Regions from separate parts of the Aeribacillus sp. FSL K6-2848 genome, predicted to be linked through region 3. Evidence: predicted binding sites of a transcription regulator. Region 3 holds the regulator's gene; each other region holds the start of a gene.
What was found. Region 3 encodes Rex, which represses fermentation and respiration genes when NADH is low (regulators of the CRP and FNR family bind a similar motif). Its sites were predicted from a motif close to TTGTGAAATATTTCACAA; they were not measured.
Positions count from the first base shown of each region.

Region 1 (10,744 bases), 3.6 Mb from region 3:
AAAGACCCAATGGAAACAGTCGCGAAAGACAATTCGAGGACAATTCACGGCACTCACGTAGCAGGAATTATAGCGGCAAATGGAAAATTGAAAGGGGTTGCTCCGGAAGCCTCCATCATTGCCTATAGAGCGCTTGGCCCTCATGGGTACGGGACGACAGACCAAGTTATTGCAGCGATTGAAAAATCGATTGAGGATCAGGTAGATATCGTAAATCTTTCTCTTGGCAATGATGTGAACGGCCCGGATTATCCGACAAGCCTGGCGTTAAACCGAGCCGTTGAAGAGGGGATAACTGCAGTTGTATCAAGCGGAAACTCTGGTCCTAACATTTGGACCGTCGGTTCGCCTGGCACTGCAAGCAAAGCAATTTCCGTCGGCGCATCGACACCGCCGCTTGACGTAAAGTATTTAACCCTTTCAGGATTTCAAAAGAAAATACCAGCTGAATCTTTGTTCAATTCTGCCCCTTGGACAACAATTAGAGGACGGATAGAATATGCAGGTTTAGGTGAAAAAAAAGACTTTAAACCTTCTGTTAAAGGAAAAATAGCCTTGGTGAAGCGCGGGGAAATCACGTTTGCCGAAAAAGCGAAAAATGCAAAATCAGCCGGAGCCCAAGCGTTGATTATTTACAACAATATGAAAGGGAGATTTACCGGCAATTTAGAAGAAAAAATTGACCTTCCTGTTGTGTCCATCTCAAAGGAAGATGGCGAATGGCTGCGCAAACTATTGAACGAAAAATCGTTCATAAAAACAATCATTCGGACAGAACAAGATCGCCTCGCACCCTTTTCATCAAAAGGACCGGTAACAGTCACATGGGAAGTGAAGCCCGATCTTGTCGCGCCTGGTGTAGGCATTGACAGCACAATACCTAAAGGGTATATGGCTCTTCAAGGAACAAGCATGGCTGCTCCGCATATAGCAGGCGCAGCGGCACTGATCAAACAAAAGCATCCAGATTGGTTACCGGAACAAATAAAAGCAGCTATGATGAATACTGCTAAACCGCTTTATAATCAAAATGGAAGGCTGTACAAGGTGTTTGAGCAGGGGGCGGGAAGAATCGATATTTTATCAGCTGTTCAGACAAGAGCTCTCATTTATCCGGCATCTCTATCATTCGGTCAATTTCACAAAAATATCGGCAGGAAAAAGAAAGAGATCACGTTAACTCTTGAAAATCTCTCCGATCAAGAAAAAACGTTTGTTTTTTCGAAACCGCATTATCAAAAAGGGGTTCAATGGCAGCTCCCTCTTTCCGTGAAGGTTCCTGCTAACGGGAAAAGAGAAGTATCCGTCTCGATTGATGTTGCACCGAAATCATTGAGGGAAGGATTGTATGACGGGACTCTTCTTGTGACGGGCGGCAGCCAGACAATCCGCCTTCCATATTTATTCGTTGTTGGCGAACAGAGTTATCCAAAAATCATGGGATTTGAATTTGGTCTTGCCGATCAAGGGAATATGTACCATTATGAACTTTATTTGCCGCAAGGGGCGGATGAATTCGGGATTGCCTTGTATGATCCGGATACTTTAACATTCAAAGGGTTTTTAGACTGGCAAAGAAATATCCCGGGAGGTTTGTTGAAAAGAGATATTTCCGGGCAATTTAAGGACATTCCAAACGGCGTTTACAAAGCGCTCATTTTTGCAAAAAAAGACGGGGAAGAAAGCAGCTATGAAACGACAATCATTTTAGATAAAAAAATATTAAAAAGTCAATAGAAACAGCAAAAATATTTGTGAACAAATTGTGATATTCTTAACAAATAGCTCAACTTTTGAAGTGAAACAGATTGACATTGAATGGTGCCTATTGTATGCTAAACGGGGTGGGATGATAAGGTTTTCAACAGCCTTTTGATATAATAAAAAATAAGGTAATTTTATATTGTGAGGACATACCCAATGCGGCAAAAAGAGCACCATCCGCTCCGAGCATACGCTTTAATGACCGCCATTCTTTCCTATTTGGCAGGATCAGTGCTCGTTGGCATTTTTGCAGGAAGATGGCTTGATCGACAGTTGCATACAGAACCCGTTTTTTTGATCATTGGTCTTCTAATTGGACTGGCTGCGGGAATAATTGCGATGCTGAGATTAGTCCAACATTTTTTTCAGGAGAATGAACGGTAACTATGGATCGTATAGAAAAATTGTTTGTGCGCAGCAAAAAATATTTGCTGTTTTTGCTTGCCATCTATGTGTTAGCGTGGGGGTTTACTCCTTATCAAGATATTTTCCTCGGTCTTGCCCTTGGTACAAGCTTTAGCCTCTATAATTTATGGATACTAGTGCGTAAATCAAAGCAAATACAGCAAGCAATTGAAGAAGGCCGTACAGCACGTTCGCTTGGAACGGTTTCAAGGATGGCAGCCGCAGGATTGGCGGTATTAATCGCACTTAAATTCCCTGAACATTTCCATTTAATTAGCGTGGTTATTGGTTTAATGACAATCTATATTGTCATTATGATAGATTCTATTCTATACATTTGCGGACAAGCTTGGGAAGAGAGGTGAATTTTGTTGGGTCACGAAGCGCCGATAGTAAAATTATTAGGGCTTGAATTTAATTTGTCCAATATTTTAATGATTCTTGTATCTAGCGCAATTGTATTTATCATCGCCGTATTGTCGACCCGCTCTTTGGCAATGAAGCCAACGGGTATGCAAAACTTTTTGGAATGGGTCATGGATTTTGTGAAAAACATTATTAACAGCACGATGGACTGGCAGACAGGCGGCCGATTCCTTACTTTAGGAATGACGCTCATCATGTACATTTTTGTTTCCAATATGCTTGGTCTACCATTCGCTATCGTTGTTGACCATAAGCTTTGGTGGAAATCGCCTACGGCTGATCCTACCATAACGCTGACACTGGCCATTTTAGTCGTCGGTTTATCGCATTATTACGGGATTAAATTAAAAGGCTTTTCCGCCTATGGAAGCGACTTTTTCAAGCCACTGCCGTTTTTGTTCCCGCTTAAAATTATTGAAGAGTTTGCAAACACGTTGACGCTTGGTCTTCGTCTTTACGGTAACATCTATGCTGGGGAAATTTTGCTAGGTCTGCTTGTCAGCTTGGCAACTAGCGGAGCATTCGGCTTCATCGGGGCAATTATTCCGATGATGGCGTGGCAGGCATTCAGTATTTTTGTAGGTGCAATCCAAGCTTTTATCTTTACAATGTTAACAATGGTTTATATGGCGCATAAAGTTAGCCATGACCATTAAAAATAAATGACTTCATCATAATTTTTGTGTAAAAAATTATTTTTAAACAAATAAAGGAGGACTTTATTCATGAATTTATTAGCAGCTGCAATTGCAATTGGTTTAGCGGCACTTGGTGCTGGTATTGGTAACGGACTTATCGTATCTCGTACAGTAGAAGGTATTGCTCGTCAACCTGAGGCGCGCGGTATGCTTCAAACTACTATGTTTATCGGGGTTGCGTTGGTTGAGGCGATTCCGATTATCGCGGTTGTTATTGCATTTATGGCTTTTGGTGCGTAATTTGAAAATTTCAAAAGAGCCTTGCCTAGATTGGTGTTGAAAAAGGCTTTTTAGAAGTGCATGCAATCAATTTGCGTGAAGTCCGAATCGAAAGGACAGCAAGTGAAAAAGAGGAAATGGCGAAGTTATTTAAGCATCTTCGCCATTCCTTTATGTTGTGAATGGTAACAGAGTCCCAATATAGCCGGTAGTTGGAAAACGGAAGTTTTGAAGGGAGTGAAACGAAGCCGTGTTAACAGTTGAATTTGCCCTCGGAGCTGGAGGCTTCGCAGCAGGAGATATGCTCGTTCAGCTCGTTGTATTTTTAGTTTTGTTAGCATTGCTCAAAAAATATGCTTTTGGTCCGCTTATGGGCATTATGAAACAGAGGGAAGAATTTATTGCAAATGAAATAAACGCTGCGGAAGAAAAGCATGCGGAAGCCAAAAAGCTTGCCGAAGAGCAGCGTGAGCTATTAAAGCAAGCCCGCATCGAAGCACAGGAGCTTGTTGAAAATGCGAAAAAACTCGGCGAACAGCAAAAAGAAGATATCATCCAAGCGGCTCGTGCGGAGGCAGAAAGACTGAAAGAAGCAGCCAAGAAAGAAATCGAACACGAAAAAGAGCAAGCCGTTGCTGAATTGCGTAATCAAGTGGCATCATTATCCGTTCTTATTGCTTCTAAAGTGATTGAAAAAGAATTGAATGAAGCTGAGCAAGAGAAGCTGATCAATGATTATATTAAAGAGGTAGGAGAACAGTTATGATTGGCGGAGTGGCAAAGCGCTATGCGTCAGCTCTTTTTCAAATTGCAAAGGAAAAAAATCAAGTGAAGCAGTTTGAAGAAGAATTGCGGATTGTAAAGCAGGTGTTTATTGAAAATCAAAAATTGCTGCAAATTTTAGAGCATCCGAAGGTGTTGCTCGAAAATAAAAAATCATTGGTCAATGAAGCGTTTTCTTCATTGAGTGCTGAAATTATCAATACTCTTCTTCTGCTTATCGATCGCCATCGCATCCGCTTAGTTCCTGAACTTGTAGATAACTTTGTGGAGCTTGCAAATGAAGAACAGCAAACAGCAGAAGCAACGGTTTACTCCGTCCGTCCGTTGAAGGATGAAGAAAAGCAGGCTCTTTCAGAAGTATTTGCGCAAAAGGTCGGAAAAAAATCGCTTAAAATCACAAACGTCATTGATCAGAACTTAATTGGCGGACTGAAACTTCAAATCGGCAATCGTATTTTTGACGGTAGCATCAAGAGTAAGCTCGAACGCATCGGGCGGAATTTAGCGAAAAGTTCGTAGATAGGGGTGAAACTCATGAGCATCAAAGCTGAAGAAATTAGTGCACTGATAAAAAAGCAAATTGAAAACTATCAGTCTGAAATAGAAGTTAGCGATGTCGGCACAGTTATTCAAGTAGGTGACGGGATCGCACGTGCTCATGGCCTCGACAATGTCATGGCCGGTGAGCTTGTCGAATTTTCAAACGGCGTTATGGGATTAGCCCAAAACCTTGAAGAAAATAACGTCGGTATTGTTATTTTAGGCCCTTTTAAAGACATTCGTGAAGGCGATGAAGTGAGAAGAACAGGACGGATTATGGAAGTTCCTGTTGGAGAAGAGCTGATCGGCCGCGTTGTAAATCCGCTTGGACAACCAGTGGACGGGTTAGGCCCGATTGAAACAACAAAAACACGTCCGATTGAAAGCCCTGCCCCAGGCGTCATGGACCGGAAATCTGTTCATGAACCGCTGCAAACGGGTATTAAAGCGATCGACGCTCTTATCCCAATTGGCCGCGGACAACGCGAGCTCATCATCGGTGACCGTCAAACAGGTAAAACACAAATTGCGATCGACACAATCATTAACCAAAAAGAAGAAAACATGATTTGTATCTATGTTGCGATCGGACAAAAAGAATCAACAGTTCGAAATGTTGTTGAAACACTCCGTAAACACGGTGCATTAGATTATACGATCGTTGTAACGGCATCTGCGTCTCAACCGGCTCCATTGCTTTATTTGGCCCCATATGCCGGTGTATCTATGGGCGAATATTTTATGTACCAAGGAAAACACGTCCTTATCGTATATGATGATCTTTCAAAGCAAGCTGCCGCTTACCGTGAGCTTTCTCTATTACTACGCCGTCCACCTGGACGTGAAGCGTTCCCTGGGGATGTCTTTTACTTGCACTCCCGTCTATTGGAACGCGCAGCAAAACTTAGCGATGCAAAAGGCGGCGGATCTTTGACGGCATTACCATTTGTTGAAACGCAGGCTGGCGACATCTCAGCTTACATTCCTACGAACGTAATTTCCATTACAGACGGACAAATTTTCTTGCAATCTGACCTATTCTTCTCAGGTGTGCGCCCTGCGGTAAACGCCGGATTGTCCGTTTCCCGCGTCGGCGGTGCAGCGCAAATCAAAGCGATGAAAAAAGTTTCGGGTACGCTTCGGTTAGACCTTGCGGCATACAGAGAGCTTGAAGCATTCGCTCAATTCGGTTCAGATCTAGATAAAGCAACTCAGGCGAAGTTAAACCGCGGTATGCGTACAGTTGAAGTATTGAAGCAAGGCATCAACAAGCCGATCCCAGTTGAAAAACAAGTCATGATCCTTTACACCTTAACAAAAGGATTTTTAGATGATATTCCTGTTGAGGATATTCGCCGCTTTGAAGAAGAATTTTATGCTTATTTAGATCAAAATGAAAAAGAGCTTCTTGAAGAAATCCGTTCGACAGGAAATCTGCCTGAAGACGAGAAAATGGAAAAAGCCATCAAAGGATTCAAAAAAACTTTTGCAGTTTCTGAATAAAGAACGATAAGGCTGTGAAAATACGGGGATTCTTTTCACAGCCGTTTTCAAAACATGATCGGCTATTTTTCAAAAAGGTGGTGAGAACCTTTGGCATCGTTGCGCGATATTAAAACACGCATCAATTCGACGAAGAAGACAAGCCAAATTACAAAGGCGATGGAGATGGTTTCAGCTTCGAAGCTGAATCGGGCGGAAACCAGCGCCAAGTCATTTGTGCCTTACATGGAGAAAATTCAAGAAGTTGTGGCAAACATCGCCCTTGGGAGTACGGACGTAAGCCACCCGATGCTTGAAAAGCGTCCGGTCAAAAAGACAGGATACGTTGTCATTACATCAGATCGCGGGCTTGCCGGTGCGTTTAACAGCAACGTGCTGCGCGCCGTTTATCAAACGATTCAAGAACGACATCGTTCGACGGATGAATACGCCGTGATTGCCATCGGAAAGGTCGGCCGCGATTTTTTCAAAAAACGCGGTATGCCTGTCGTTGAAGAAATTGTCGGATTAGGCGATGATATAAGCTTTTCGGATATTAAAGAAATTGCTTCCAATACAGTCAAGCTGTTCGAGGATGGAAAAGTAGATGAAATTTATATGTTCTACAACCATTATGTCAGCGCCATCCAGCAGGAAGTAACGGAGAAAAAGCTGCTGCCGCTTTCGGACATCGCTGCGAATAAAAAAATGACGTCTTATGAATTCGAACCGTCTCAGGAAGACATTTTGGCAGTGCTTTTGCCGCAATATGCTGAAAGTTTAATTTACGGCGCCTTGCTTGACAGCAAAGCAAGCGAACATGCTGCGAGAATGACGGCAATGAAGAATGCAACAGACAACGCAAAAGAACTGATCAATACGCTGACTCTTTCCTACAACAGAGCTCGTCAGGCAGCGATTACGCAAGAAATTACAGAAATTGTTGGCGGGGCATCAGCGCTTGAATAGATCACTGAAACAGTACGTTAGGAGGGAAACAGGAACATGAAAGGACGCGTAGTTCAAGTAATGGGTCCGGTAGTGGACGTAAAGTTTGAAAGCGGACATTTGCCGGAAATTTATAACGCCCTAAAAATTTCACATAAAGCGCGCAATGAAAACGAGGTAGACATTGATTTAACGTTGGAAGTAGCGCTTCATTTAGGGGATGACACCGTTCGGACAATCGCTATGGCTTCAACGGACGGCGTAACGCGCGGAATGGAAGTCGAAGACTTAGGCGCTCCAATCTCCGTGCCAGTTGGAGATGTCACATTAGGACGGGTATTCAATGTGTTAGGGGAACATATTGACCTTGGAGACCCGATTCCAGCGGAAGCGCGCCGGGATCCAATTCATAAGCCTGCTCCGAAATTTGAACAGCTGTCAACACAAGTTGAAATTTTGGAAACAGGAATCAAAGTTGTTGACTTGCTTGCTCCATATATTAAAGGTGGAAAAATCGGCTTGTTCGGCGGTGCAGGAGTTGGAAAAACGGTTTTAATCCAAGAGCTGATCAATAACATTGCACAAGAGCACGGCGGTATTTCCGTATTTGCTGGAGTTGGGGAGCGTACTCGTGAAGGAAACGACCTATACTTTGAAATGAAAGACTCCGGCGTTATCAGCAAAACAGCAATGGTGTTCGGACAAATGAACGAGCCGCCTGGAGCGCGTATGCGCGTTGCATTAACAGGTTTGACAATGGCTGAATATTTCCGTGATGAACAAGGGCAAGACGTTCTCTTCTTCATCGACAACATCTTCCGCTTTACACAAGCTGGTTCCGAAGTATCTGCGTTGCTTGGACGCATGCCTTCTGCTGTTGGATACCAACCGACGCTTGCGACAGAAATGGGACAATTGCAGGAGCGGATTACATCAACAAACGTAGGTTCTGTTACATCGATTCAGGCGATTTACGTGCCTGCTGACGACTATACAGACCCTGCTCCGGCTACAACATTCGCACACTTAGATGCGACAACAAACCTTGACCGTAAGCTGTCAGAGATGGGTATTTATCCAGCGGTGGATCCACTTGCTTCAACGTCACGTGCATTGGCTCCGGAAATCGTCGGTGAAGAGCATTACAACGTTGCCCGCCAAGTTCAGGCAACATTGCAAAGATATAGAGAGTTGCAAGATATTATTGCAATCCTTGGTATGGACGAGCTTTCAGATGAAGATAAGCTTGTTGTACATCGTGCTAGAAGAATCCAATTCTTCTTATCACAAAACTTCCACGTTGCTGAGCAGTTTACAGGACAGCCTGGTTCATATGTGCCTGTAAAAGAAACTGTACGTGGATTTAAAGAAATTCTTGAAGGTAAGTACGACCACATTCCTGAAGATGCGTTCCGCTTAGTGGGCACAATTGAAGATGTCCTTGAAAGAGCGAAGCAAATGGGCGTTGAAGTATAATATTTTGGGACCCTAGGAGGAACTGAATATGAAGACCGTACAAGTCAGTGTCGTCACTCCCGATGGCCCAGTTTATGATGCGGATATAGAATTGGTCAGCGCCAAAGCTCAAAGCGGCGAGCTTGGAATTTTGCCTGGTCATATTCCAATGGTTGCGCCGCTTGCAATTGGCGCAGTTCGGCTGAAAAAAGGAAATAATACAGAACTCGTGGCTGTCAGCGGAGGTTTTTTGGAAGTTCGCCCTGATAAAGTCACGATCTTGGCACAAGCAGCTGAAAGAGCTGAAGATATCGATGTTGCCCGCGCGGAAGCTGCAAAGAAACGTGCTGAGGAACGCTTGCAGCGCAAAGGTCAAGGGCAGGAAGACATAGATTTTAAACGTGCTGAGCTGGCGCTGCAACGTGCCATCAATCGTATTAACGTGGCGAAAAAGAACTTTTAATTTCTCATTTAAGACGTCCCGGCGCTTAAGTTCGGGCCGTCTTTTTTGAAAAAACTAAGAAATCATGATCATGGCTATTTTGCAATGTTGGCTCTAGCCTGGATGCAAAAAATCGGCAACTTACTTTTATTGACAGCAAAAAATGGACAACATGTAATCGCATCATTCAACTCTAAAACTGCAAATCCAAAAATAACGAATTGACCTCCTATCTACATTCCACATCAATGAATGCTTCATTTATAAGAAATAACAACATGAAAAAACTGCCTAACCATTGTTTTTCACAAAATCAAATAAAAAGTGTGCATGAATAGGAAAGATTTTTATATAATAAAGTGGGTTTGTGAAACAAGAAAGGAAGATTTCGGAAGGAGGAGTAATGTGGCGGGGCTAGGCCAGCAGGCGCTCATTAGCATCATAGTAAATTTAGTATTTATTTTTCTAACTTGGCGGGCTTTACAGGCTCTTCAAATTGAAAAAATTATTCGTAAAGGAAGAGTTGTCGAGACAAGGCTTTTGCTCATTTTATTGACCATCGCCATTGCGTCATCTGTGAGCAATTTTTTCTTGAACTATTTTTTTTGGTCACAGCAGCTGCAATATCTTTTTTAAACATGTCGAGGGACAATGAATACATAAAGGCTGTTGTCTAATCTTGACGACTTTTTCCACGTATGCCAAAACCCTTTCCGGCAACACTTTTAATAAGGAAAGGGTGATGGCGGTGAAAAATTTATATTTTGTCTTTATTTTCATATTTTTATTCGGTTTTCTTTTGTCAGCTTGGCGCACAGAACGAACGAATGCTGAAAGACACGATATTCACGTAGAGGAAATCGTGGAGCAATTTCATCAACAAAACATAGATGTGGCAGAATGGTCAATTTTTGCAAAATTTTCTTTTTCTCAAAAAAGCAAAAAAGTGAAACGAATCTACACACAGTTTCGTCAATTTAATTGGTCTTACTTGGAAAGCGGTAATTTTGAAAAGTGGACCGGCACTTATTACAACAGCGATAAGCAGATCACTGAAACATTGCAAATTATTAAACCTCATGCAAAAGCAAGCCCGAAAATTCAAGTTATATATGAAGCAACAGGGAAACGTTGGAATGGCCGTGCATGGATGAAGCTGGAGCGCTATTTTAACCGTCACATTTTCGACAAAATTCCAGGAAATCCTACATTTTTCACTTGTGTCAAAGGCTATACAGATGATAAGATGAAAGGTGTTTTGTTTTTTGAGGCAAATAACCTTTTAAAAAGGTTTCATGCAAAACCGGTGGAAAGCTTAAACGAGCAACGCTTCGTTTCCATATCCGGTTTTACAAACGATTGGGATCATTCTATTAAAACGAAAAATGGAAAGATGAACATTCAAATTTCGCTCAGAAGTGCAGGAATGGGCGAAAGAACTACTGTAACAGTAGGAACACCTATTATTACAACTGAATATTAATATAGAGAAAATGGGACGCGGAGGGGAATACCTTGGAAAAAATCATCGTCCGCGGCGGTCGAAAGTTAAACGGTACAGTAAAGATCGAAGGAGCCAAAA
Region 1 is NZ_JBBOQQ010000001.1:4,055,439-4,066,182, reverse strand. It holds gene NSS70_RS19475 (S8 family serine peptidase) at 1-1,737, shown strand, start outside; gene NSS70_RS19470 (AtpZ/AtpI family protein) at 1,921-2,148, shown strand; gene NSS70_RS19465 (ATP synthase subunit I) at 2,151-2,534, shown strand; gene atpB (F0F1 ATP synthase subunit A) at 2,541-3,251, shown strand; gene atpE (F0F1 ATP synthase subunit C) at 3,321-3,533, shown strand; gene atpF (F0F1 ATP synthase subunit B) at 3,814-4,278, shown strand; gene NSS70_RS19445 (F0F1 ATP synthase subunit delta) at 4,275-4,814, shown strand; gene atpA (F0F1 ATP synthase subunit alpha) at 4,830-6,338, shown strand; gene atpG (ATP synthase F1 subunit gamma) at 6,429-7,286, shown strand; gene atpD (F0F1 ATP synthase subunit beta) at 7,323-8,741, shown strand; gene NSS70_RS19425 (F0F1 ATP synthase subunit epsilon) at 8,770-9,183, shown strand; gene NSS70_RS19420 (DUF1146 family protein) at 9,568-9,798, shown strand; gene NSS70_RS19415 (YwmB family TATA-box binding protein) at 9,911-10,645, shown strand; gene murA (UDP-N-acetylglucosamine 1-carboxyvinyltransferase) at 10,678-10,744, shown strand, end outside.
Region 1: NSS70_RS19470 (AtpZ/AtpI family protein) is a predicted target of Rex. The motif match lies at 1,764-1,781, and genes of this name have one in related genera.

Region 2 (10,744 bases), 3.7 Mb from region 3:
ACCATTTTGTCATTTCTAAAGCCTCGGCTTCTTCGGATCCCCTTGCCATTGCGAAATATGTTTTGATGGAACGGGGATCCATATGCTGGAACCTCGAAGGAATATATCCAAACATGAAAGCAGTATCGAGAACGTGGTCATAAAACGAAAAATCTCCTATGGGAATCAGCTCAATTCCGCTTTCATGCTGTTTCTTTAAGTTGGAAAGACGGATCTTTTTCAACGTTTCCAGTAAGCTGCTTTCAGAAATGTCTCCATTCCAAAATAATTCCAAAGCTTTTTTCCATTCCCGGCGTTCGCCAATTCGCGGATAGCCAAGATTTGAACTAATGGCTGCCATTACGAAAACCTCCCATTTGATTTTTGCTCAACACAATAAAAAAGCCCTCTTTACGCTAATAAAAGAGGGACTGGATATCCTAGCTCGTGTTGAGGCACCCAAATGGTTTCAACATGAACATGGCTTCTCACTCCTCCCTATGACGCGTAGGTCGTAGTGCATACAACAGGCAGGTCTCCTGACTTAGGTTCAACGCTTTTGATCTCCTTCCCATTTCTCTGGCAGAAACAGTGGCTGATGATCAAAAGCTCCCCATCACAGTGGCGCGACCGTGTTGGAATTTCACCAAACTTCCCTTTTAAGCGCATATTGCGGCTGCAATATGACGCACCTGTTGCTGGTACACATATGAAACTATAATTATCAGAATAGAGGATTTTTTTTTATTTTTCAACACCACATTTGCAATTAAAAAGAAAAATTTTTTAGGAAAGTAGATGGCTTGCGATTTCTTCCGCTTTACATGACAAAAACCCGCCAGAACATAAAGGTTTTCTGCGGGTCTTTACAGCGGTTGGGATTTTTCCGGAAAACAGTTATTTCGAGAGAAGGTTTCTTTTCACGCCTTTCTTTTTAGGATACATTTTAAATAATTGAGATTTACTGGAATAAAAATCTTGGTTTGCCGCTTTGATAAAAGAACCGGCTAAAAGGACAAAAATAAACAACAAAGGGAAACCGCCAATAATGCTAACAGTCTGCAATGTGGACAATCCGCCGAGGTACATTAAAATAAGCGGCAAAACGGAAAGAGCAAAAGCCCAAAATAAACGGTTCCATCGCAAAGGTTCATCGGCAACTTCTTTTTGGACAACAGATGCTAAAATATAAGAGCTTGAATCAAACGTTGTTGCTAAAAAGATCACGGCAAGCACAGTAAATACGGCAATCACAATGTTGCTTAACGGCAATTGTTTCAATATTCCGATAATGGCTGCTGATCCGCCATGTTCATCTAATGTAGCTGTTACATGGTATTGGCCTGTCAGTTCTAAAAATAATCCAAAGTTTCCTAAAATCCCAAAAAAGAGAATGCAGCCGAGCGTTCCATATACTACTGTTCCGAGCGTCATTTCGCGGACAGTGCGTCCTTTTGAAATTTTAGCGACGAACAAGCCGACAAATGGAGCGTACACGAGCCACCAAGCCCAATAAAATACCGTCCATGATTCCGGAAAGCCTGTTCGTTCAAACGGTCCTAAACTGTTAAAAGGTTCAGTCCATAAAGACATCCGCATGTAATGATCAAGCATGATGCCGATGCTGTTGACGGCCGTTTCCGCCAGAAAGACGGTCGGGCCGGCAAGGAAGACAAACACCAACAATAATACGGCAAGCCATAGGTTGATGTCGCTCAAAATTTTAATGCCTTTCCGCAAACCGGAGTAAGCGCTTGCTGCGAAGATCAATGTACAAATAAGCAAAACCACTGTTTGGAGTGTCATCGAAGGTTCGATGCCGGAAAGTTCATGAATTCCTTCTGTAATGAGCGGCGTCCCTAAAGCGAGTGTCGTTCCAGCTCCGCCCAGCAAACCAAACATAAACAAGACATCAATGATTTTGCCTATTGGTCCATCTGCTTTTTTGCCAATGAGAGGCCGGCACGCTTCGCTTACTTTTAACACCGGTTTTTTCTTTACATAATAGAAATAGCTGATTGGCAGGGCAGGGAGGCAATAGATGGCCCATGCCGTCGGTCCCCAATGAAAAATTCCATATGCGGCCGCCCATTCAACGGCTTCTTTTGATCTAGGTTCGATGCCAAATGGAGGTCCCGTATAGTAGTAAGCCCATTCAATCGTTCCCCAATAAAGAACACTTGATCCAATTCCAGCGCAAAAAAGCATAGCTGCCCAAGATAATGTCGGAAACTCAGCCTTTTCTAAAGGATCCCCCAGTTTGATTTTTCCGTATCGGCTAAAAGAAACATAAAGAATAAAAATCAATACTGCTGCACCCATGATTAAATACAATATTCCAAATTTTTGTGTTAAAAAGCTGCTGGCAGCTAATACAATGGCTTCGCCTTGTTCAGGGAATACTGCTAATGGAGCGGCTACAATTAACAGCAAAAGCAGCGCCCCGATAAAGGTCGGCCAATCCATAATGTTTCGATTCTTCATCAAATCCCCCTTTAAAAAAGATTACATTTTATTATATCTTTAAACAAAATTGATAGAAAGTTTAATTTTTCAGATTAATTTGTCGTAATAAGCTTTTTTATTCAATTTATTTTATTTTTTATAAGAAATCCTTATAAATGCTCTCGATTACGGCCAAATCCTTACGTTTCACATTTTGCTTGGCCGAAAAACAAAATCGATGAAATGGGCGTCTAAAAAAGTTAAACTTTGAGAAAAGAATATAAAAGAAAGGATGATGATGATGAATAAAGTGATCGAAACCATTTTAAACCATCGATCCGTTCGAAAATTTGAAGATCGGCCGCTTACGGATGAACAAATACGCTTAATTGTGGAATGTGCCCAATCGGCCTCGACTTCAAGTTACATACAAGCTTACTCAATCATTGGGGTGAAAAATCCGGAAACGAAAAAAAAACTTGCGGAACTGGCGGGGAACCAAGACTATGTGGAAAAAAGCGGCCATTTATTTGTTTTTTGCGCAGATCTGCACCGGCACGAACTAATAGGCGAAATGGAAGATAAAGACGTGACGGTATCCTTGGAAAGCACAGAAAAATTTATGGTTGCGCTTATTGATGCGGCATTGGCCGCGCAAAATGCTGCATTAGCCGCTGAGTCCATGGGGCTTGGCATTTGTTATATTGGCGGAATTCGCAACAATTTAGAGGATGTTTCGGCGCTGCTAAAAGTTCCTGATCGGGTCATCCCGCTTTTTGCCATAACGGTCGGCTATCCGGCCGTTGATACCGGAAAAAAACCCCGATTGCCTTTACATCATGTTTATCATGAGGAAGAATATGAGCAAAACGAAGAAATATATAAACAGGGGCTTCTTGAATATAATCAAATAGTATCCAAATATTATGAAAAACGTACAAATGGTGTCCGCAAAGATACTTGGACAGGGCAAATGGCTCGCGCTCTTTCAAATCCGGTGAGAATGTATATGAAACAATTTGTGGAAAGAAAAGGCTATAACTTAAAATAATATGAACAGTTTCTTGCCAAGTTGTCTCTGTTGCGGTATGGACAAATTGTTTGATGAAATAAATGGAAATCAATTTTGGGAACATGGAAACAATGAGATTATCCGTTTTTGTTAAAAATGGATAGATTTAGAAATTAGCTGATTTTCCGATCGTATAGTATGTAGAAAACAAAAAGACCGATGTGTGCGAATAGAAAAACCGGGCGTTGATGTTTTTCGCCCGGTTTTTCTTATGCGTCTATTAGCAATAGAGGCAATCATTCCTTTCGATTCACATGATTTCCTGTTTTGTGTCGGATTGATGGCGATTTTTTTACAAAATTTTAATCTTTTATTGACTGTTTATTGAATTCAAGTTTTTTTACATAAATTTGTGATAAAGTTCACTTACAACAGATGATTTTTGTTTCAAAGTGAATGGTTGACGTTTTTTGGCACATTTTTGAAAATCCTAGGGGGGATCACAATGCCGGCCAAACCAAGTTGGCTGAAGTTGGTTATGAAAGTTTTGCCATTATCCGTTTTGCTCCTGCTATCAGGATGCAGCGAACGGTTTGTCTTATTAAATCCAAAGGGGCCGGTAGCGGCTGTTCAAAAAGATTTAATCCTTTGGTCTGTTGGATTTATGCTTTTGATTATTGTCGTCATTTTTTCATTGTTTGCGATTATTTTGTGGAAATACAGGGAAAGACCTGACAATATGGATTATGAACCGCCCGAACAGCATGGGAATACAGTGCTTGAAATTGTTTGGACGGCGATTCCTGTGTTGATTGTCATTGCTTTGGCGATACCAACGGTTAAGGCGACTTTTGAGCTTGAAAAACCGCCGAAGGAATCTAGAGGAGTTGAACCAATTGTCATTCATGCGACAGCAGCCGATTGGAAATGGATTTTCAGCTATCCGGAGGAAAATATTGAAACAGTCAATTATGTCAACATTCCAAAAGATGTTCCAGTTGAATTTAAATTGACAGCTGTCGGCGGGATGAGCGCTTTATGGATTCCAGAGTTGGGCGGACAAAAATATAATATGGCTGGAATGGGAATGACTCTTTATTTGCAGGCTGATCATGTCGGTACGTTTAAAGGGCGGAATTCAAATTTTACAGGAGAAGGATTTGCCCATCAAACATTTGATGTGAACGCAATGGAAAAAGAAGATTTTTATAAATGGGTGAAAGAAACACAAGCATCAGCTCCATTGCTGACGAAAAAACAATTTAACGAAATCATCCAAGTCGGAGTTTTAAAAGATAAATTGACTTTTTCTGGAACACACTTGGCGTGGGTTGATTTTGCGAAACCAGGTGAGCATTTAGACAATATCCCTGCAAAAGAAAAGCACGGTACCATAAAATTGGAGGAAGTTGAATCTGATCATCATGATAATCGTGAACATGAAAGCCATCAGCACGAAGGACATTAATCGGAAGGAAGGAGGAACGTGCTGTGAAATGGGATGAATTTTTCGTTACCGGCGAACCCCTTATATATATGGCGGATGCAGCCATTGTATTAACAATTATTGGTATCGTTTTTGTATTAACCTATTTTAAAAAATGGAAATGGCTGTGGAAAGAGTGGCTAACGACTGTTGACCATAAAAAAATAGGGATTATGTATATTATTTCCGCCGTATTAATGCTATTCCGAGGGGGCGTAGACGCACTTTTAATGCGCGCCCAATTGACAGTGCCAAATAATACGTTTTTAGATTCACAGCATTATAATGAAATTTTCACTACACATGGAACCATTATGATTTTATTTATGGCAATGCCGTTCATATTCGGGATCATGAACATTGCAGTTCCTCTCCAAATTGGAGCTAGAGATGTGGCGTTCCCGTATTTGAATGCACTCAGCTTCTGGACGTTTTTCTTTGGCGCCTTGCTGTTCAACATTTCATTTGTGATCGGCGGCTCACCGGATGCAGGGTGGACGGCATACATGCCTCTTGCTGGAAATGAACTCAGCCCGGGGCCGGGCCAAAATTATTATTTATTAGGATTGCAAATTTCAGGGATCGGTTCATTAATCTCCGGTATTAATTTCATTGTAACGATTCTAAAAATGAGAGCTCCTGGAATGACTTTAATGCGCATGCCGATGTTTACATGGGCAACACTTATTACGTCTATATTGGTTGTTTTCGCTTTTCCGGTATTGACGGTTGCTTTAGCATTAATGACGTTGGACAGAATATTTGGCACTCACTTTTTTACGCTTTCAGGCGATGGAGTGCCAATGCATTGGGCGAACCTGTTCTGGATTTGGGGGCACCCGGAAGTGTATATTGCCATTTTGCCAGCGTTTGGGGTTTTTTCGGAAGTTGTCTCAACGTTTGCAAGAAAACGTCTTTTCGGTTATACAGCCATGGTTTGGTCCATGGTGGCGATTTCTGTATTAAGTATGCTCGTTTGGGTGCACCACTTTTTCACAATGGGTTCAGGAGCCCCGGTTAATGCATTTTTCTCTGTATCGACGATGGCGATAGCCATACCGACAGGGGTAAAAATCTTTAACTGGCTCTTCACTTTATATAAAGGTCGAATCAAATTCACATCTGCGATGCTATGGTCTTTGGCGTTTATTCCAACTTTCGTCATCGGCGGGGTTACAGGTGTGATGCTTTCGATGGCTGCGGCCGATTACCAATATCATAATACGTATTTCCTTGTAGCCCATTTCCATAATACGTTAATTTGCGGTACGGTCTTTGCTGTCTTTGCAGCGCTTCATTATTGGTATCCGAAAATGTTTGGCGTCATTTTAAATGAAAAGCTCGGCAAAATTACGTTCTGGTTTTTCGTCCTTGGCTTTAATGTATGTTTCTTGCCGCAATATGTTTTAGGATTTATGGGCATGCCAAGAAGAATTTACACATATCCGGCAGATGCCGGCTGGACGGAATTAAACGTCATTTCGACTATTGGCGCAGTTATGATGGGAATCGGCTTTATCTTCCTGTGTATTAATGTTGTGTACACGTACTTTAAAGGCGAGCGTGACCTCACGGGAGATCCTTGGGATGGCCGGACGCTGGAATGGTCTATTCCGTCGCCTGCACCGCATTACAACTTTGCCGTAACACCGCAGGTAAAAGGTCTTGACGCTTGGTGGATGATGAAGAAGGAACGGAAAGAAGGAAAAGAAGAAGAGGAGCCGGAATATAAACCAATCCATATGCCATCAAATTCGGGGCGGCCTTTCATCATGTCGATCTTCTTCTTTATAGCCGGCTTCGGTTTAGTTTTCGAATGGATGCCGGTTGCGATCATCGGATTGATCGGCGTTATCATCTGCATGATTTTGCGCTCTTTTGAATATGATGATGGATACTATGTGCCGGTCGAAGAAATTAAACAGACGGAAGCAGGGAGGGAGTAACATGTCGGAAATTGCTCCAAAACAATCGAATCTTCCACTTGAGTATTCAACGAAACAAAATCAATTAAATATTTTAGGTTTTTGGATTTTTCTCGGGGCAGAGCTTGCCCTGTTTGCCACCCTCTTTGCTACGTATCTTGTGCTCGTCTCCAGAACAGCGGGCGGACCAGGTCCCGAGGAATTGTATGAATTGAAAACAGTTTTGATTGAAACTTTTCTTCTGCTTACAAGCAGCTTCACTTGCGGTCTTGCCGTTTATGAAATGCGAAGAGGCAAGCAAGCCGGTATGATCGGCTGGCTGATTGTTACGATATTGTTGGGAATCGGTTTTTTGTACTTTGAAATAGAAGAGTTCATTTTGTATGCTGTTCATGAAGGTGCAACAATGCAAACAAGCGCGTTCCTTTCATCCTTCTTCGCTCTTGTTGGAACGCACGGGCTTCATGTTACGATCGGGATATTTTGGATTTTGATTATCATTTTGCAGGTGCTGAAAAGAGGCCTTAACGCGGATACGGCAAGAAAAGTGTTTATTTCAAGTCTATATTGGCATTTCCTTGATGTCGTTTGGATTTTCCTCTTCACACTCGTCTATTTGACAGGGATGGTGAGTTAACTTGGCACAAAACGAAAAAGGATTTCCTTGGAAGCATGTCTTCGGGTTTTTGTTGTCCATAATATTGACGTTATTGGCGGTGTGGATTACATTTTCAACCGATCTGCCGACAAATACGATTATTACATTAATTGTCGTTTTAGCATTTTGCCAAGCGTTTATTCAGCTTTTGCTGTTCATGCATATGAAAGAAGGAGAGAGCGGTTCTTGGCAGGCAACAATGATTTATTACGGGATCTATATCGCAATTGTCATTGTTGCAGGGTCTATATGGGTTATGTCCTTAGGCCATCAACATCACTATTAACATAAGCGTCCCGAAAAAAGGTTACGAAACCTCTTTTCGGGATTTTTTTGTTCAAAACAAGCAATTGAGTGTTTTCCGTTTGTAAGCTGTGCATAAGTGGATAAGTTTATCAACAAATGTGAATTATTTAATCATATATGTAGTAGGGAACAAATGTGCCAATACGAAATGTGGATAGCTAATGTGGATATGTGGATAAAATATGTGTAAAAGCTGTTTATATTAGGGGGATTTCCTGTGAATATCCGTTGATATATACAAAGAAGCTTTGCGGAAATTCTCTTCTTTTAAAAAAACAAATTTTGATACTTTGTTGTTTTTGCCCAATGAGTACGAACGAAACAGTACAAAGATAATGTGGATAAACTGTTTATATTTAACCTGATCTATAACGTTTCCAGCTATAGGAGGTAGATTTTTTTTGGAGAAGACGTATAATAAATGAGAACGTTCGATCTTCTTGCCCGCACGTGCTTTCAAGGAGGTAAAGGGATGTGAATGTTAATAAAGAAAATAATATTGTGGAATTATTGCTGAAAGAGAAGATTGTAAATGATGAGGATCGCCAAATTCTTGATATGATTGTGCCGGAAAGGCTGAATCGTTTATATGAGGTATTGAAGGAACGGACTCGTTACGTATCCATATTGTTGGAAGCGGTGGATGACGGCCATAATCAAGCGGCTGTTCTTCGTTCTGCCGAAGCTTTTGGCGTGCAGAATGTAACGGTTGTCACCGGAAGAGCGCCTTTTGCCCCTAATGAATTGGTGACGAAAAGTGCAGACAAATGGCTGACAATTGATTATCAATCAGATATTAGTGCAGCCATCAGTCAATTAAAAAAGAAAGGATATCAAATATATGTTAGCCATTTGAGTGAACAGGCTGTTCCTCTTGAAAAGCTTGATGTAAGCAGACCGACTGTCCTTGTTTTTGGAAATGAACATAGCGGTGTTTCAAAAGAGGCGGTTGACATGGCTGACAGAACGTTTGTAATTCCTATGAAAGGATTTGTGCAAAGCTTAAACATTTCCGTTGCTGCTGCCTTGTCAATTAAACATATAACGGATCTTGCAAAGGGGAGAGCTGGCGCCGAGTATTATTTAACATTGGAAGAAAAACAGGAGATCTTTCGGGATTGGATGCTTAAATCGTTAAATAACCGGTTGAGAAAAATTGTTGCTCAATACAAGTAGCTATTACTGGACCCCTTTTTTCTTCTTAGGGGTCCTAATTCTTAATCGCTGCCAGTGACTATTAAATCTTCATCAATATATGCTAAGACTGCTCCAGGAATAACCCGATCTCCCTCTTTGACGAACAGCTTGTCAATGATTCCTCCAATACCGACGCTGATTTGGACAAGAGTACCCTCATCCGTTTGAATGGTAAACAACGGTTCCCATTCATAAATCCGGTTTTTTGCTTCGGTCATAATTTTTTTTATGACACCATAAAACGGACTTGTCACAATTTCTTTATTTCCCCATGTTTTTGTCATCACGTCTTTTCTAATCATCCCATCACTCTCCTTGAACTTAAGATTTTTTGCATAGGGCATAATCCGGGACAAAAGCGAAATGGGTGTTATGAAGAGGAGATTTGGCCAAAACTTCTCATCATGAGGTGCAGGCTGGAAACAATGGTGTGTTGTAAGATGCGTTAATTAAAAATTTTTTTATATTCTAAATACTATTCTATTCCAAAACGAAATATCCTGCAAAAGAAAAATAAAATTGTAAAAAAAATGTTATAAATTAATGTAAGTGATTATTATTTAGTATAAATCTAAAAAAACGGGGATGGTTATGCATGCTTGATTATGTTCGTTATTATGTTCACCGCTTTTTTTATAAAATATTTCATTTTCAAAAAGAGCCCAACAAAACAATTGCCGTCGCACACCGGGGAGCATCTGGATATGCTCCGGAAAACACATTTGCAGCCTTTGATCTCGCTATTGACATGAAGGCGGATTATTTAGAATTGGATGTACGGATGACGAAAGACGGGTTGCTCGCCGTTATTCATGATGAAACGATTGATCGTACAACAAACGGGTCAGGTTTAGTTAAAAATTTCACATATGAAGAACTAAAACAATTTGATGCTGGAGCCTGGTTTCATCGAAAATTTTCCGGAGAAAAAATACCCCTTTTATGCGATGTCCTTAAGAAATACAGGGGGAAGATCAATTTTTTAATAGAAGTTAAAGAACCGAAAAAGCAGTTCGGCATTGTAGAGAGGTTGGCAAAAGAACTGATCGAAAAAGGGGATCAGCAACTGAATGTGGTCGTTCAATCCTTTGATACCGCTTTTTTACAGGAATTCCACAGTGTCTTGCCTTCGATTTCTCTTGGAGTGCTCATCGGATATAGACATGGCGCTATTACGGAGGAGCATTTACAGCAATATGCAGCATTTGCGACATATATCAATCCGAATAAAGCGCTTGTAACCCCTAAATTAGTTTATATGATTCATCAGAGCGGCATGAAAATTATGCCTTATACAGCTAGAGATATACACGATATTCAACATTTGATGGCCATGAATGTCGATGGAATTATTACGGATTATCCCGATTATTTGACAAATTTGCCAAAATCGCCCTCTTATAGTAAAAGAAGCAGGATTAGGTAATTTCGGCTTTTAAAATGGACACTAATTTTGGCAAATATTGAATGACGGTATAGAAAGGAGTACAATACGGTTAGTGCTTTCATAATATAATGGAGATTCGTCCTTGAGATTTGTTTCAACGATTAAGCCCGTTAGAAAGATCTGATAGATTGCAAGGAAGCTTGAAGGGGATGCCTGCTCTGAAAGGTTTCAAATTTTTGCTGAACAGGCTTCATCCATCTGTCATCACCGCTAGACACAAATGGGCCTCTTGGACATTTCAACATTCCGTATGGAACAGACAGCGATTAAATATTATGGGGGTTTCATG
Region 2 is NZ_JBBOQQ010000001.1:4,127,183-4,137,926, reverse strand. It holds gene metE (5-methyltetrahydropteroyltriglutamate--homocysteine S-methyltransferase) at 1-340, opposite strand, end outside; cobalamin riboswitch at 492-690, opposite strand; gene NSS70_RS19830 (BCCT family transporter) at 877-2,463, opposite strand; gene nfsA (oxygen-insensitive NADPH nitroreductase) at 2,726-3,475, shown strand; gene qoxA (cytochrome aa3 quinol oxidase subunit II) at 3,942-4,904, shown strand; gene qoxB (cytochrome aa3 quinol oxidase subunit I) at 4,928-6,868, shown strand; gene qoxC (cytochrome aa3 quinol oxidase subunit III) at 6,870-7,484, shown strand; gene qoxD (cytochrome aa3 quinol oxidase subunit IV) at 7,486-7,791, shown strand; gene NSS70_RS19800 (TrmH family RNA methyltransferase) at 8,286-8,987, shown strand; gene NSS70_RS19795 (biotin/lipoyl-binding protein) at 9,029-9,310, opposite strand; gene NSS70_RS19790 (glycerophosphodiester phosphodiesterase) at 9,604-10,434, shown strand.
Region 2: qoxA (cytochrome aa3 quinol oxidase subunit II) is a predicted target of Rex. The motif match lies at 3,847-3,864, and genes of this name have one in related genera.

Region 3 (10,744 bases):
AAGACTGGATGTATTCATCCGTTACATTCAGGACAATACAAGATCTCTAATTTTTAGGCCGAAGGGAAAAAGATATATTAAGCTGTGTAAGGAGTTTTTTACTGATGACGGTATTAGCGATTGATACATCAAACGACTGTTTAGGCATTGCGTTAGTAGACGAAACTAAAATTATTGGCGAATATATGACGAACTTGAAAAAAAACCATTCTGTTCGTGCAATGCCGGCAGTTGATTATCTTTTGAAAGAGTGCCACGTTCAGCCCAGCGACTTAACAAAGATTGTGGTTGCCCAAGGTCCTGGCTCTTATACTGGTGTGCGAATCGGTGTAACAATTGCTAAGACGCTTGCATGGGCTAGAAACATTCCTTTAACGGGCGTTTCCAGTCTTGAAGTGCTTGCGCTGAACGGGCGTTTTTTTGACGGATTGATTTGCCCTTTATTTGATGCAAGAAGAGGACGAGTTTATACCGGGCTGTATGAATTTAAAGAAAACATACTTTGTGTGAAAGAAGACAGAAATATTCTGCTAGAAGATTGGTTGAATGAAATAAAACAGCTCAAAAAGCGGGTGCTCTTTTTAGGGAATGATGTTTCTCTTCATTTAGATCTGATCAAAGAAATAATGGGTGAGTTGGCAGTCATCGGGGATCCGTCATTGCACCAGCCGCGTCCGGGATTGCTAGGTTTGCTGGGAATGACTAGAGAAGCAGTCAATGTTCATCAGTTTGTGCCAAATTATTTAAGGTTAGCAGAGGCGGAAGCGAAATGGATCGAGCAGCAAAAAACGTCAACATGATTAATAATCAAGTAAATGTTCGAAAAATGACAGTTGAAGATATACATCGTGTTTATGAAATCGAACAGCTGTCATTTTCGGTTCCTTGGACAAAGGAATCATTTTATCGGGAATTGGTCCATAACCATTTTGCTACTTATTTAGTAATAGAATATGAAGGAAAAGTTGTAGGTTATTGCGGTTTATGGGTGATTGTTGATGATGGGCAGATTACCAATATTGCTATTTCTCCAGCGTATCGGGGAAAAAAGCTGGGAGAGACCCTGCTTAGAAGCGTTTTAAACGTAGCAAAAGAAAAAGGAGCCAAAACCGTTACATTAGAAGTCCGAGTTTCGAATACTGTTGCGCAATCATTATATAAGAAATTGAATTTTGAACCAATCGGAATCCGGGAAAACTATTATACGGATAACCAAGAAGATGCGATATTAATGCAGGTGAATTTATAATGAAAGATCGATTAATTTTAGGAATTGAAACAAGCTGTGATGAAACAGCAGCTGCCATTGTGAAAAACGGAAAAGAAATTGTTGCACAAGTCGTTGCTTCCCAAATTGAAAGCCATAAACGTTTTGGCGGAGTCGTTCCAGAAATCGCTTCACGCCATCATGTCGAGCAAATTACTCTCGTATTAGAAGAAACGTTAAAACAGGCGAATCTTTCGTATCACGATTTGAACGCCATAGCCGTGACAGAAGGACCGGGGCTGGTTGGTGCATTATTGATTGGAGTCAATGCCGCAAAGGCTTTAGCTTTTGCGTATGATCTTCCACTAATCGGAGTACATCATATTGCAGGACACATTTATGCGAACCGTCTTGTGAAAGAATTTTCTTTCCCGCTGATTGCATTAGTTGTTTCCGGCGGCCATACAGAGCTTGTCTATATGAAGGAGCACGGTTGTTTTGAGGTGATTGGGGAAACACTTGATGATGCAGCAGGAGAGGCTTATGATAAAGTAGCGCGAACATTAAACCTGCCTTATCCGGGCGGGCCTCATATCGACAGGCTAGCACATGAAGGAACTGCTTCCATTGATTTGCCGCGAGCATGGCTTGAAGAAGGCTCGTTTCATTTTAGTTTCAGCGGGCTGAAGTCAGCGGTGATTAACACTCTTCATAACGCGGCGCAAAGAGGGATCACGATAGATCCGAAAGATATGGCTGCAAGTTTTCAGCAAAGTGTTGTAGAAGTTTTAGTGGAAAAAACTGTTCGTGCCAGTGAGAAGTATCAAGCTAAGCAAGTTCTTTTATCAGGCGGAGTAGCGGCGAATAAAGGATTAAGAACTGCTATGGAGGAAGCATTCAAAAAGAAAAAAGGGATCGACCTCGTCATTCCACCATTGTCCTTATGCACAGATAATGCGGCCATGATTGCAGCTTTCGCTGATGTACTTTATGAAAAAGGAATTTTCGGTGATTATCGTATGAATGCTCATCCTGGATTGGAATTAACGTCATATATATAGAGGCAAAATAGGGTCGAATGAACAGCGGCCCTATTTTTTTGTTTTAACCACAGGTTATCCACAAAGAAAATCTTCATTTTGGATAAATAAGACGAAACATTGAAATAGAAGAAGAAAAAACAAGGTGAAACATGTGGATAACTAAAGGGGTTTGTTGTGGATAATGTGAACAAATAAGACAAATATTATAAGATAAGGAACTAATGATGTGGATAACTGTTTGAGAGAAACATGCTGAAGGAAACAAAATAAATAAAAAACCGGCATGAGCCGGTTATTCAGAAAGAAGTGATTCCCATTCCTCTATCAGCTGATCTAGTTGTTCCGTTAACATGACATTTTGATCATGAAGTTTTTGAGCTTTTTCATGATCTTGGTATATATTTGGATCGCAAAGCATTTCATTGTTTTCAGCGATCGCTTCTTCAATTTCTGCTATTTTGTTTTCAAGTTCTTCAATGCGGCGCTGTCTTTGCCGTTCCTTTTTTTTCAATATTTTTTCTTGTTCATAAGATAATTTTCCTTGTTTTTGCTCTTTGGTTTCGATAGTTGGTTTTTTCAACTGTTCAAGCTCGATCATCTCCGCTTTTTTTGCAATGTAATAATCATAGTCCCCGATATATTCGGCAATGCCTTCCGTGGATAATTCAAAAATTTTGGTCGCGATTTTGTTGATAAAATAACGATCGTGCGAAACAAACAAGATTGTTCCAGGAAAATTTATCAGAGCGTTTTCCAATACTTCTTTGCTGTCGAGATCCAGATGATTCGTAGGTTCATCCATGATGAGAAAGTTAGCTTTTTTTAGCATTAATTTCGCTAAAGCGAGCCGAGCTTTTTCTCCTCCGCTTAAAGACGAGACGGTTTTCAGCACTTCATCTCCGGAAAAAAGGAAATTCCCTAAAACCGTTCGGATTTCTTTTTCTGTTTTTTCGGGATAGTCATCCCACAATTCATCTAAAACCCGTTTAGATGAAGACAAATCCGCTTGTTCCTGGTCATAATATCCGATTTGGACATTAGATCCAAACTGAATTTTTCCGCTCAGCGGCTTTAAGCGGTTGATGATCGTTTTTAATAAGGTAGATTTACCAACTCCGTTTGGCCCTATTAAAGCAATTGAGTCCTTCCTGTTGATCGAAAAGTTAATATTTTTCACGATCGGAGTTTTTTGATCGTAGGAAAGGGACAAATCAATGGCTTTTAACACGTCATTGCCGCTTTGCTTTTCGATTTCGAAGGAAAAGCTGGCTGACTTCTCGTCCCCAGCGGGTCTGTCCAGTATTTCCATTTTCTCAAGCATTTTCCTTCTGCTTTGCGCACGTTTCGTTGTCGATGCTCTTGCTAAGTTTCGTTGAATAAAATCTTTCATCCGCGCGATTTCTTCTTGCTGTTTTTCAAATTGTTTTAATTCCCTTTCGTACGCTTCCGCTTTTTGTTTTAAATAAGTGCTGTAATTCCCAACATACTTCGTACAAACTGTTCGTGATATTTCATAAACAGTGTTGACAACGCGATCTAAAAAGTACCGGTCATGGGAAACAATTAGAACCGCTCCATTATAATGCTGTAAATATTGTTCGAGCCAGTTTAATGTTTCCATGTCGAGATGGTTTGTCGGCTCGTCGAGTATGAGCAGATCCGGTTTTTTCAACAGGAGCTTTCCGAGTGCTAACCGGGTTTTTTGTCCTCCGCTCAAAACCGAAATTTTAGTTGAATAGTCGTAATCAGCAAACCTTAATCCATGCAGCACAGAACGGATATCCGCCTCATATTGATATCCGCCATTTTCTTTATATAAATGTTGGAGTGAATCATATTCCTTCATTAAGCTTTGCAAAGCATGAGAATCTCCAGCTGAGGAGATAGCTGCCATTTTTTGTTCAATATTTCGCAGCTCAGCTTCGATGTTCCGCAGCTCTTCAAAAACGGTTAGCATTTCATCCCATATCGACTTAGTTGATTCTAATCCTGTGTTTTGTGCCAGATAGCCGATTGTTAAATCTTTTGGCTTCACAATTTCACCAGAATCAAAGGGCATTTCACCGGCAATGATTTTCAATAATGTTGATTTTCCGGCTCCATTGCGGCCTACAACGGCGATTTTATCTCCTGTTTGGATTTCCAGCTTAATATTCGATAAAATAAGGTCAGCACCATAATATTTTGTGATTTTGTTTAACTGCAATAAAATCATCCATAGTTCACCTCAATCTTTGCTAGAATAAGTGTAGCCTATATATTTGACTGCAGGCAACTGACCTGATGAACAAAAGGACAAGAAATTGTAACAATCGTTCAAAAGACACGAATAAAAAAATAGTGTATAGTTTTTATATAAGGAGAGTTTGGAGAAAAAACAAATAAAAAGAAATGTAGACGGAGAAGAAGATCAGGATGGAAGCGTTATCAGTCTGATATTGTTTCATACAGGCGAGCAGCCGCTTGCTAGAAAACATAGTTAAAAACAAAATTAGTCAGGTTGTTTTGGATTGCGAGGGATGAGCATTGAATCAAGATCAATCTAAGATACCGCAAGCAACTGCAAAAAGATTACCTCTATATTATCGGTTTTTGCAAAATTTACATGCCTCGGGAAAACAACGTGTTTCCTCTCAAGAACTGAGTGAAGCAGTAAAAGTAGATTCTGCGACAATTAGAAGGGACTTTTCATATTTCGGAGCGCTGGGCAAAAAAGGTTATGGATATAATGTCAATTATTTGTTATCATTTTTTAGAAAGACGCTTGACCAAGATGAGTTGACCAAAGTTGCCCTCATTGGCGTCGGAAATTTGGGAACAGCTTTTTTAAATTACAATTTTACAAAAAATAACAACACACAAATTGTTATTGCATTTGACATTAATAAACGAAAAGTAGGAATGAAAATTGGTGGAGTTCCAATTTATCATTTGGATCAGCTAGAAAGTGAATTGCCTGATGATGTGCCTGTTGCGATATTAACGGTCCCGGCAACCGCCGCTCAAGGAATAACGGATCGGTTAGTGGAAAAAGGCATAAAAGGCATTTTAAATTTTACGCCGGCTCGCTTAAATGTTCCGGATAAAATTCGGATTCATCATATCGATCTATCTGTTGAACTTCAGGCTCTTGCATATTTTTTAAAACATTATTCGAATGAAGATTGAAGGAGCGATATTAAATGCCAACAATTGGAATTGGAAGCTTGCTGTTGATTGTATTTGCAGCTCTGCTTGTTTTCGGGCCGAAAAAACTTCCTGAGCTTGGAAAAGCTATAGGAGAATCATTAAAGGAGTTTAAAAGTGCCACGAAGGGCTTAGCAGACGATGATGAAGAAAACAAGAAAAATGAATAGCAAGAAGAATGGATGAATAATGATGAGCGAAAAAAAAATGTCCGTGTTGGAGCATATAGCGGAGCTTAGAAAACGGCTGATTATTGTAGTCGTTTTCTTTTTCGTTGCTATGATTACTGGCTTTTTCATAGCGAAGCCAATTATTGTTTTTTTACAGCAAACTGATGAAGCAAAGCAATTCGCCTTAAATGCTTTTCGTCCTGCAGATCCATTGATCGTTTATATGCAGATTACATTTATTATTGCTTTAATTCTAACTTTCCCTGTTTTATTGTACCAGCTTTGGGCGTTTATCAGCCCAGGACTGTATGAAAAAGAAAGGCGGGTCACATTAAGCTATATACCGTTGTCGGTTGCTTTATTTCTTTTAGGAATAAGCTTCTCTTATTTTATTTTGTTTCCTTTTGTCATCGATTTTATGGGGCGGCTTTCCAATGATTTAAACATTCAACAAATGATAGGAATAAATGAATACTTTCGTTTCCTGCTGCAGTTAACATTGCCTTTCGGACTGTTGTTTCAGCTTCCCGTTGTCATTATGTTTTTAACAAGACTCGGGATCATCAATCCGGCGTTTTTGGCAAAGGTTAGAAAATATGCGTATTTTGTATTGCTTGTTATCGCAGCGATTATTACGCCGCCTGAAATTGTGTCGCATTTAATGGTCACGATTCCGCTATTCATTTTGTATGAAATAAGTATCATTGTTTCAAGATTTGCTTACAAAAAAGCACAGTCTTCTCAAATAAAAGAATCAGATCAAAAGTAAAACCGATGGGCTGTTATAAACATATCCCTCTTGTGAAGACAGTATAGGCTTTTTTCCTACTGTCTACACAAGAGGGATAATATCATTACACCTCATCGGTTGTTTTTTGCTTTCCGAATTTTATATGAGAAAGTGAACATGCGGATGGAAACAGCAAAATCAAACGTGGCTAAAATCATTAAAATCATATTTGTAGCTGTCCACATACCATTTTCAGCATGATGAATTGCTAAATATGTAAATAGAACTCCCATGATAAAATAGAAGAGTCCCATGGAAACGGGATGAAAATTCATAATCTTAGCTGCCTCCAATAATGATTTGTATTTGTTCCATTTGCTTCATCATGTTTTCAATCTCATCATGATAAATTGTTTGAATGATGACTACGATTGTATTCATCATTGTATGGGCAAAAATAGGGACTAATATGCGTTTTGTTTTATAATATAAAAAAGCGAACGTAAACCCCATTGCTGTATAACGCAATAAAAGTTCAGGTTCCCCATGCACGATGCCGAACAATAGCGAGCTGACAAGCGCGCCGATCCAAAAATTCGTTTTTTGATAAATCACCCCGAAAATAATTTTTCGGAAGATAATTTCTTCAAGAATCGGTCCTATTATTGATGTGACAATAATCAAATAAGGCGTTGCTTCAATTAAATCCATAATAACTTGAGTATTTTCCGACATCGGATTAACTTTAAGTACATATATTTCAATATTGCCAACGATTGTTTGAATGAAAAAAGCTAAAAAAACTCCGAAAACAGCCCATATGGCAGATTCGCCGAAAGAAGCTTTTTCAATCCGGACATTATTTTTCCGTTCATGACGAAGGAGAAATAAAATAATGACGAACGCAGCAGTAAAACTTGTAATCGACCAATATGCTTGCGCTTGAAAAAGTCCTGCATTGAGATTTTCATCGTCGCCAACACCCAGTTCATAAAAAAGGGGAACTCCAATATAGGATGAGAGCTGCATAATGATGTACGTAATGATGATCCACCAATATTGCTTTTTCACGAATAGTTCTCCTTTATAAAAGATTCATATGACTATTTTAACACACAATGTTTTAAAGAAAGAAAAACAATTTTGACAAGGAAAGCACTTAATGGAGGATGTTAAAATTTTTTTAAAAGAGACTTGAAAAATAGAGGAGGTTTCTATAATATAATAATTGGTGTTAGCACTCGATAGCAATGAGTGCTAATAATGAATAAGGAATAAATTTTGAAAATCTCAAAAGATATTTGAGGAGGTTGTTTCCCTTGTTAAAGCCATTAGGTGATCGCGTTGTAATTGAACTTGTTGAAACAGAAGAAAAAACAGCAAGCGGCATCGTATTGCCTGACACAGCTAAAGAAAAACCTCAAGAAGGTAAAGTAGTAGCAGTTGGTACTGGTCGTGTATTAGACAGCGGTGAACGTGTTGCAGTTGAAGTTGCTGTTGGCGATCGCATTATCTTCTCAAAATACGCCGGCACAGAAGTAAAATATGACGGCAAAGAATACTTAATTTTGCGTGAAAGCGACATTTTGGCTGTGATCGGCTAATAGAGACAGCCCAATATCATAGACAATTTAAATTTTGAGGAGGTTTTCGCAACATGGCAAAAGAAATTAAATTCAGTGAAGAAGCACGTCGTGCAATGCTGCGTGGTGTGGATAAATTAGCAGATGCGGTTAAAGTTACTTTAGGACCAAAAGGCCGTAACGTTGTTCTTGAGAAAAAATTCGGTTCTCCGTTAATTACAAACGATGGCGTTACGATTGCAAAAGAAATTGAATTAGAAGATCCATTTGAAAACATGGGTGCAAAATTAGTTGCAGAAGTTGCTAGCAAAACAAACGATGTTGCTGGGGACGGTACAACTACTGCAACAGTTTTAGCTCAAGCAATGATCCGCGAAGGACTTAAAAACGTAACAGCTGGCGCAAACCCAATGGGTGTGCGTAAAGGAATTGAAAAAGCAGTTGCTACAGCTGTTGAAGAATTAAAAGCAATTTCTAAACCAATTGAAGGAAAAGAATCAATTGCTCAAGTTGCTGCTATTTCTGCTGCGGATGATGAAGTAGGTAAATTAATTGCTGAAGCAATGGAACGTGTTGGTAACGATGGCGTTATCACTATTGAAGAATCTAAAGGTTTCACTACTGAGCTAGACGTTGTAGAAGGAATGCAGTTTGACCGCGGATATGCTTCTCCATACATGGTAACAGATTCTGATAAAATGGAAGCTGTTCTTGAAAATCCATACATTTTAATTACTGACAAGAAAATCTCTAACATCCAAGAAATCTTGCCAGTTCTTGAGCAAGTTGTACAACAAGGCAAACCTTTATTAATCATTGCTGAAGATGTTGAAGGCGAAGCTTTAGCAACATTAGTTGTGAACAAACTTCGCGGTACATTTAATGCTGTAGCTGTAAAAGCTCCTGGATTCGGTGACCGCCGCAAAGCAATGTTAGAAGATATCGCCATTTTAACAGATGGTGAAGTTATTACAGAAGATTTAGGTTTAGATCTTAAGAGCGCTACTATTTCTCAATTAGGCCGCGCTGCAAAAGTTGTTGTAACGAAAGAAACAACTACAATTGTTGAAGGCGCAGGCGCAAGCGACAAAATTGCAGCTCGCGTAAATCAAATTAAAGCTCAATTGGAAGAAACAACTTCTGAATTTGATAAAGAAAAACTTCAAGAGCGCTTAGCAAAATTAGCTGGCGGCGTAGCAGTTATCAAAGTTGGTGCCGCTACTGAAACAGAATTGAAAGAACGTAAACTTCGCATCGAAGACGCTCTTAACTCCACTCGTGCAGCAGTGGAAGAAGGAATTGTCTCCGGTGGTGGTACAGCTCTAGTTAACGTTTACAAAAAAGTTGCTGAAATTGAAGCAGAAGGCGACGTTCAAACTGGTGTAAACATCGTTCTTCGCGCTTTAGAAGAGCCAGTTCGCCAAATCGCTCACAACGCTGGTTTAGAAGGCTCTGTTATCGTTGAACGCTTGAAAAAAGAAGAAGTTGGAATCGGCTTTAACGCTGCTACAGGCGAATGGGTGAACATGATCGAAGCTGGTATCGTTGACCCAACAAAAGTAACTCGTTCTGCTCTTCAAAACGCAGCATCCGTTGCCGCTATGTTCTTAACAACTGAAGCAGTTGTTGCTGACAAACCAGAAGAAAACAAAGGCAACGGCAACCCAGGCATGCCTGACATGGGCGGAATGATGTAATAATTGCAGTGAACTAGTCACAGAAACAAATATATTCAATCGTAAGGACTACTTCCTATAAAAAGGAGGTAGTCCTTTTTTGTTGCTCAAATTTGCATATCAAGATTTTTTAGAAGATCGGAAATTCAAAAACACAACAAAAGCGAACATAAGAAATTATGAAACGCTTCTAGGTGAATTTATCAACTATTGATTGATGGTCAATATGCTTATAAGGAAGAAGAACTTTTTAAGCCGAATGAGGATATTTTAAAGAAATTTAATTATGATGAAAAAGCTGCACATGCCTACATAGACGAACAATGGAAAAAGAATGTGATTGAGTTTTTTAATGATAAACCTGAATATGCGGAAATGTATATGCATTACATAATTAATTTTAGGCAGTATAAAGAAGTTCCTTTTGATGATGATTTTTACCGTTATTGTACTTTGAAGTTGTTGCAGCAAGGCGATTGGATAGAGTTTGAGATTAAGAAGGTAATATAATCAATTAGAAAGGTGAATTGAATGAAAAAAATTGAAATTCCTAGTTTATTTAAATGTACTAAATGTGGTTTAAAAATCCCGTATGAGAAAGCTGGAGAAATGGAATGTGGACAGTGTTCGTTTGAGGATTGGGAGAATGGCTTTAAGGATAAACATGCTGTTTTTAGTGATTATTGTGATGCCGGGCAAGAAATATTTGATACATACGAGGAAGCAAAGGCAGAATTTGAACGAAGAAAAAATGATGAAAACGAAAATGGTGTAGATGTTTGCTTATGCAAGGTAATTGAAGAATATCATGCTAAGTGAAAGGGAATAAATCAAATATTTAAAATGATAGATCACAAAAAGTTATCACAGCTATTATTTCTTTGATGTGGTGTACTGTATTTGCGGCTTTAGCGTGTGGAATTGCTTGGTTGATTGAAACGCTATTTAAAGTAAATGTTAATTATTATGTAGCTGGTGGAATTGGCGTGTTTATTTATGTGTTATTGTTTTTGATTGCGTTGAACCAATATTTGTTTATGAAGAAATTTAGTAATGAGATTGAAAAGAATTGGTGATGAAAACTACATTCTGGGAATGTGGTTTTTTATTTTTTCTTTTTGGACTCGTAGCTCAACGGTTAGAGCAGCC
Region 3 is NZ_JBBOQQ010000001.1:436,591-447,334, forward strand. It holds gene tsaE (tRNA (adenosine(37)-N6)-threonylcarbamoyltransferase complex ATPase subunit type 1 TsaE) at 1-124, shown strand, start outside; gene tsaB (tRNA (adenosine(37)-N6)-threonylcarbamoyltransferase complex dimerization subunit type 1 TsaB) at 105-800, shown strand; gene rimI (ribosomal protein S18-alanine N-acetyltransferase) at 770-1,249, shown strand; gene tsaD (tRNA (adenosine(37)-N6)-threonylcarbamoyltransferase complex transferase subunit TsaD) at 1,249-2,268, shown strand; gene NSS70_RS02245 (ABC-F family ATP-binding cassette domain-containing protein) at 2,543-4,465, opposite strand; gene NSS70_RS02250 (redox-sensing transcriptional repressor Rex) at 4,777-5,418, shown strand; gene NSS70_RS02255 (twin-arginine translocase TatA/TatE family subunit) at 5,433-5,606, shown strand; gene tatC (twin-arginine translocase subunit TatC) at 5,629-6,375, shown strand; gene NSS70_RS02265 (YdiK family protein) at 6,468-6,671, opposite strand; gene NSS70_RS02270 (CPBP family intramembrane glutamic endopeptidase) at 6,676-7,407, opposite strand; gene groES (co-chaperone GroES) at 7,656-7,940, shown strand; gene groL (chaperonin GroEL) at 7,994-9,616, shown strand; gene NSS70_RS02285 (hypothetical protein) at 9,806-10,105, shown strand; gene NSS70_RS02290 (hypothetical protein) at 10,127-10,414, shown strand; tRNA gene NSS70_RS02295 (tRNA-OTHER) at 10,716-10,744, shown strand, end outside.